Regions from separate parts of the Exiguobacterium sp. UBA1053 genome, predicted to be linked through region 1. Evidence: riboswitches for the same ligand, from Rfam matches in the RefSeq annotation. Region 1 holds a riboswitch; each other region holds the start of a gene.
The links. Region 1 has a riboswitch for thiamine pyrophosphate ahead of thiD (bifunctional hydroxymethylpyrimidine kinase/phosphomethylpyrimidine kinase). Riboswitches for the same ligand answer to the same signal wherever they lie in the genome.
Positions count from the first base shown of each region.

Region 1 (2,265 bases):
GATAAAATGATTTCGGACTACATCGCAACGCAACAAAAATTAGCAGAAGCAAAACAAGCGCTCGTTGAGAAAAAAGCGGAGCAAATGCAAGAAAAGAAAGTATTGATTGAACAAAAGAAAGCGTTAAAGCTTCAAATGAAAGAACGTAGTGCTACACTGAAGAAATTACGAAAAGGGAAGACGAAGTTTACGACAGAACTATTAGACGCAAAAGAACTTCAAGCAACTCTCGAAGCGCAAGAACGTGCAATTGCGGCAGCGAAGGCAGCCGCTAAAGCAGCGGCTGAAAAAGCAGCAGCGGAGAAAGCGGCAGCCGAAAAAGCCGCTAAAGCGAATGCTCAAGCAGCAAAACAAGCAGGTAAGAGTTCGGAATCAACTGATTCTGTTGCCCCGCCCGTTGTTTCGAGTGGAGGGAAATTCGTTCGACCATCTTCTGGTGGAGTGTCGCAAGGATTCGGACCAGCAAGCGGCGCGAATGGTTATACGTTCCACAACGGTGTTGATTTCAGTGGTTCGGTCGGGTCTCCAATCGTCGCTGCAGCAGCTGGAACGGTCATTACAGCATCAGGTGGTGGACCTTACGGTAATCATGTCATGATCTCTCACTTCCTCGATGGACAAGTGTACACGACTGTCTACGCACATATGAGTTCATTATCGGTTCGTGCAGGACAAACGGTCTCTCAAGGTCAGCAAGTCGGAACACTTGGTAGTACAGGGAATTCAACAGGACCACACTTGCATTTCGAACTACATGTCGGAGGCTATCAATACAGTGCTTCTTCTCCTCTGAATGCAGTCAATCCATTGGCATATCTGTAATCAAAACGGGCTTCGGCTCGTTTTTTTTTCTTCTCTATGCTACAGTTAAGGCGAAACGAATACTTGAGCAACTAGGGGAGCTGGAGGAATCCGGCTGAGAGGAAAACCAATCTGTTTTCGACCCTATTACCTGAACTGGATAATACCAGCGTAGGAAAGTTGAGCCGAACGGATACCGGAATGCGTGTATAACGCTTTCGTATAGCGTCGACTGCTTTTTTACAGCGGTCGACGCTTTTTTTGTCGGTCACGACTCCCTTACATTGCTCGATGGGAAGGTGAAAAGAACATGAAACACGTACTGACGATTGCAGGATCCGACTCCGGTGGTGGAGCTGGGATTCAAGCAGATTTAAAAACATTTTCAGCTTTAGGCGTTTATGGAATGAGCGTCCTGACAGCCGTCACGGCGCAAAATACGTTGGGTGTTCAAGCGGTGGAAGAGTTATCCCCAGAAATCGTAGATGCCCAGTTAACGTCGATTTTTTCAGACATTCGTGTCGATGCGATCAAAATCGGAATGGTCTCGAATGCGCAGACGATTCGTGTCATTGCTACACATCTCCGCAAACAGACAGTTCCGATCATATTAGATCCCGTCATGGTCGCTAAAGGTGGTCATGCCCTATTGAGGACGGAGGCTGAACAAGCATTGATTTCAGAACTTCTACCACTTGCGACACTCGTCACACCGAATTTACCGGAAGCGGAGCGTTTAACAGGACGATCAGTGACCAATCTAGAGGAAATGCGATTGGCGATGCATCAATTGGCTACACAGACAGGGGTAGTATTACTAAAAGGTGGACATCTCTCAGGAGCTGCGACGGATTTGTTGTTTGATGGGGAAGTGGAACACCGCTTCACATCGGAACGGTTAGACAATCAACATACTCATGGAACTGGTTGTACCTTATCTGCGGCGATTGCGGCGCGGATGGCGCTTGGAGAAGATTTAACAGATAGCGTAAGACAGGCAAAGAGCTATGTCACGGAGGCAATTCGTCATGGATTTGCCCTCGGACAAGGTATTGGACCGACACATCATTTTCATTCACTTTGGAGGGATACACATGTTTACGACCATTCTTGAACACAAACCACTCATTCACCATCTGACGAACACGGTGACGATCAACGACTGTGCGAACGTCACACTCGCTGTTGGAGCATCACCCGTCATGGCGGAAGATATTCGCGAAGTAGAAGAGATGGTTAGACTCGCGCAAGCCCTCGTCTTAAACATTGGTACGATCGATGCAGACATGCAAGCAGCTCAACGACTTGCAGCCCGTGAAGCGGGACGTTTGAATGTCCCGATCGTTCTTGATCCAGTTGGAGCAGGAGCAACGACATTACGTACTGCCTTTTCTAAAGAACTTATTGATCTCGGGTGTACGGTCATTAAAGGAAATGCTTCTGAAATCAAGACGTTACTTGGGG
Region 1 is NZ_DCDO01000005.1:129,731-131,995, reverse strand. It holds gene B3G15_RS04795 (murein hydrolase activator EnvC family protein) at 1-822, shown strand, start outside; TPP riboswitch at 886-996, shown strand; gene thiD (bifunctional hydroxymethylpyrimidine kinase/phosphomethylpyrimidine kinase) at 1,112-1,915, shown strand; gene thiM (hydroxyethylthiazole kinase) at 1,896-2,265, shown strand, end outside.

Region 2 (2,265 bases), on a different contig from region 1:
ATTCCTGTCAGTGCCGATGTCCCGGTCACCTTGTAGGGAGAAGTGATCGTGATGTCGGCATCTTTGACACCCGCTGTGACGAGAGCGTTGAGATACATATCCTTCGTCACCCATGTGATGTTCTCCGTCGAGACGGAAAGTCCATCTCCTTTTTCCGTCAGTTCGATTTTAGCCGACGAATACATGTTGCCGCCTTTTTGCGACTGTGGAATGTTTTTCCCGAGATATTTTTCTTCGTCAGCAGAAGTGGCGATGATCGGCGTGATGCCTTCCGGTGCATTAAGACGGGAAAGCACCCATGCTTTATCCTTTGCGCCGAGCGACTCCCCGAGTGTGACGATCGTCTTATCGACGACTTGTTCGGCAGATGCGGCTGTTGGGAGTAATAAAGCAGAAGCGATAACGGCTGACGCCATGATTTTTGTTGGTGTATGCATAATGAAATCCTCCAATTATGAGTAACAGAATGAATTATAGTATCAGGTACTAAAGTTAGTGTACGAGAACGAAAGAAGTTCGGAATCGGTCTGTAGATGGAGACGGCATCCGTCTTCTGACACTCCATAGTATAGCGAAAAGAGGACAACTTGACTTCCATTTTCAGCATGCTATAGTGGATGGGAATCGAATAATGACCACTAGGGGAGTCGGTAGGCTGACTGAGACGAACGAAGACGTTCGGACCCTTTGAACCTGATTAAGTTCGTACTTACGGAGGGAAGTGGCGTCAAGTCTTGTTCTTCTTGCGCCATGCCCGTGTGTTTCGGGGTGGTGTTTTTTCGTTTCATACCAAACGAGGAGGATGAGATCATGACATTCACACAAGAAATCAAACAAGCGGCACAAGCGTATTGGAACAGTAGTTTTACGCACCCATTCGTTCAAGGAATCGGAGAGGGGACGTTACCACTCTCGAAATTTCGGCATTACGTCATGCAAGATGCCTATTACTTAAAACACTTTGCGAAGATTCAAGCGAAGGCAGCGTCAAAAGCGGACGACTTCGCGACGATCGCGACACTTGCCGAACATGCTACTTCGACTTACGAGGCAGAACTGAGCTTACATCAATCATTTTTTAAGCCGCTCGGTATTACGGCAGCAGACCTTGAAGCATTTGAACCGGCACCGACAGCATATGCGTACGTCTCGCACATGCATCATGCGAGTGAAGGAACGCTTGGTGAGACGATTGCTGCCATCTTGCCATGTTACTGGTTGTATTATGAAGTCGGGCAACAATTACTGACGTGTACACCGGAAGAAAAAATCTATCAGCAATGGATCGACACGTATAGCTCGGAATGGTTCGAAAAGGTCGTCTTTGATCAGATTGCACGGCTTGATGCGCTGGCGGAGCAAGCAAGCCCGACGGAACGCGAGCGGATGAAACGTCATTTCGTGACGAGCTGTTATTATGAGTTGCTGTTTTGGCATATGGGATGGACGGAAGAGACGTTTACGTCGGTTTACGAAACGATTCCGGCACGAGCGGTATCTTCTTGAATCAATAAATGGTAGAATTAGGAATACCATTTAGTGAGAGTAGGGATTGGAATGGAAATCATCGTGATCGCACTCGTGATTCTCGCGGCATATGTTGTGCAACAGGTGCTCGGAAAAGTGAAAGTGAGATTTGTTGGGTACATCATTCCCATATTGATGGTGGTGTACGGCACATATGCTACGATTCAGAATTTTCAGGGGTTGCTTCAGTTCGGTTTTACAACGGGGAGAACTATCGCAACTGTCCTGGTCGTCGTCCTCTACGCTTCGTTGACTTATTCACTTCATCGTGTCTACGAGCGTACGAAAGCAGAAGCCGAATCTGCATATCCATCATTAAAAGACCGAGGCATCCTTTAAGGAGCTTCGGTCTTTTGTGTATCATGTCCTCATTTTTTCCAGTTTTTAAAGCCGTCACCGAATTCGAGATGCAGTTTGTCGGTAAAGACACCGTTCTGAAAGATCGGCACATCAACCGGTAAAGTGCCTTGCGGTTTGAACGTTCCGAAGATCGCGCGGATACCTGCAGGCAGGTTTGGTCCCGCTGATTTTAGATTGCCTGCTTCGGAGTCTGGACCGTTCGGATCACCTTTGAAGCCATAGACGAGGACATGTGCCGGTGCGTCCGGTTGAACAGCAACATCGTATGGGTTACGGAGACTGAGCAGGACGGATGGTGTCTCCGTTTGTTTCGCATAGCGGAAGATTGAAGCCGGAATCGCTTGTTCTGGTGCAGTAGGTAGTAGTTTAGCACTCGTG
Region 2 is NZ_DCDO01000003.1:325,483-327,747, reverse strand. It holds gene B3G15_RS02675 (DUF1002 domain-containing protein) at 1-437, opposite strand, end outside; TPP riboswitch at 631-737, shown strand; gene tenA (thiaminase II) at 811-1,506, shown strand; gene B3G15_RS02665 (hypothetical protein) at 1,558-1,866, shown strand; gene B3G15_RS02660 (glycoside hydrolase family 3 protein) at 1,896-2,265, opposite strand, start outside.
Region 2: linked by a shared signal. The riboswitch ahead of tenA (thiaminase II) and the one ahead of thiD (bifunctional hydroxymethylpyrimidine kinase/phosphomethylpyrimidine kinase) in region 1 are both predicted to bind thiamine pyrophosphate.

Region 3 (2,265 bases), on a different contig from region 1:
AGTCCGTGAAAACCAACGCATCACCATAAAAAATGAAAGAAATGAAAGACCTCTTAACCCTTGATTTCAAGCGGTTTGGAGGTCTTTCGACTTTAAAAAATAAAAAATAGAGGTTTAAGGATTTAAAACATAGGGGTATAAACTCACTAGCACCGCATCAAACCGGTGACTTACTCACACATGTTTCTCAATATCAGCGTAATGACCTGGGAGAGAAATGCAAAGTCACGAAAGCGTCAGATTCAAAAGAGTCTGAAACCGATTGTCTTAGCATATTTAAATTGTTCAGGACTTGTCCTGCTCCTACATTCATTACCTTTTGAGGGCTATACTAAATTCAAGGGGGAAATGAACATGTCAGTTAAATTAACAGCCGAAAAACGCGAGGTACGTCCACGCTCACTCCGTAAACAATTACGTCATGAAGGAAAAGCTCTTGGTGTCGTGTATGGTTACAAAGTGGAAAGTACACCAATCGCATTTGAAGAAAAAGAATTGCTTAAAATCGTTCGAGAAAACGGTGAGAACGTCTTGATTTCACTGAAACTCGACGGTAAAAATATTAACGTCTTGATCAACCGTCGTGATATGGATGTCTTCACACCAACTGTCGATCACGTTGAATTCATCGCCGTTAAAATGGATGAAGAGACAGAAGTCGAAGCAGACGTCGTACTCGTCGGTGAAGCAGCTGGCGCTAAAGTCGGCGGATTCCTGTCACAGACACTCTTTAAAGTAACAGTCGCAGCAACACCAGATAAATTACCAGAGAACGTCGAAGTCGACGTCACGAACCTCGAAATCGGGGATTCGATTTCTGTAGCTGATCTTCCGGAACAAAAAGATTTCCGTATCGTCACAGAAGGCGACATTCAAGTCGCAGCTGTCGTCGAATCTACACTCGAGCAGGATCTTGAGGAAATCGAAGAAGCAGAAGCTGAAGCGCAAGCGGAAGCTGGTGAAGACAACGAAGCGGAAGCTACGGAAGAGTCTTCAGAAGAAGCAAAAGAAGAGAACGAAGATAACAAATAAGTCGTTTATCGATACGCCCTTCGTGGCGTATCGTTTTTTTGTGTCTTGACAATAGACAGAAGATTGCCTAAAGTGAACAGCGTATCATCTATTACCATATCCACTAGGGGAGCCCATTTGGCTGAGACGATTCACTTCGGACCCTTCGAACCTGATCTAGTTCATACTAGCGTAGGAAAGTGGAGCGATCACATCCAATGACTCCTGCTGCGCGCAGTTTTTCTGAGGACCGCTCTCTTTTTACGGAGGGCGGTCTTTTTTGGTGTCTCCCCCACTTAAAGGAGGACGAACACGATGCAACACTGGAAAATGAAAGAAATCATGGTCATGATGATGCTCGCCGTCGCTTGCGGCGTCATCTATCTCGGTTGGTCAACACTCTGGTTACCGATGTCGGCAATCTTCGGACCAGTCGGGGCCAACTGGATGTTTGGGATCTGGATCATCGCGAGCCCGCTCGTCGCGGCAATCATTCAAAAACCAGGTGCCGCCCTCATCGCGGAAATCGTCGCGGCAGCCGTCGAACTGTTCACGGGTAGTCACTTTGGTTTATCGGCTCTTCTAATCGGGGTCTGCCAAGGGCTTGGTGCGGAACTCATCTTTGCGATGACGCGTTATCGCCGTTATGACACCTGGACATTGATGTTATCGGGTGTTGGAGCCGCAATTGGTAGCATCGTCTATAGTCTGATCGCGAACGGATTCGGTTACTACACGACGACGACGTTGCTTGCGACAACAGGTTTACAATTGATTAGTGGTGCATTACTCGGCGGCTTGCTTGCAGCGATTCTCGTCCGTCGCCTTGTTGCGACCGGTGTCTTGAACGGGTTTGCGGCCGGACGTGCGAAACGGGAAGTCGCATGATTACTGTCGACGACCTCAGCATCCGCTACCCCGGTCAGATGAAGTCGGTGCTCGATCATGTATCGCTGACGATCGAACAAGGAACGACCCTTCTGCTCGGACGAAGCGGGAGTGGCAAGACGACACTGCTTCATGCCCTAGCCGGACTGACACCTGAGACGATTGAAGTCGAACAGACGGGAACCGTTACCCGGTCCGGTTCGGTCGGAGTGCTATTCCAAAACCCAGAAGAACAGTTCTGCATGGAAACGATCGGACGCGAAATCGCTTTTAGTTTAGAAAACCGGTCGATTCCACGTGCGGAGATGGAGGAACGAATTGAACGCTTACTCGCACTCGTCGGTCTCCCTCTCCCCTTCTCGACAC
Region 3 is NZ_DCDO01000018.1:153,032-155,296, reverse strand. It holds gene B3G15_RS14510 (GNAT family N-acetyltransferase) at 1-64, shown strand, start outside; gene B3G15_RS14505 (50S ribosomal protein L25/general stress protein Ctc) at 355-1,032, shown strand; TPP riboswitch at 1,128-1,227, shown strand; gene B3G15_RS14500 (ECF transporter S component) at 1,327-1,899, shown strand; gene B3G15_RS14495 (ABC transporter ATP-binding protein) at 1,896-2,265, shown strand, end outside.
Region 3: linked by a shared signal. The riboswitch ahead of B3G15_RS14500 (ECF transporter S component) and the one ahead of thiD (bifunctional hydroxymethylpyrimidine kinase/phosphomethylpyrimidine kinase) in region 1 are both predicted to bind thiamine pyrophosphate.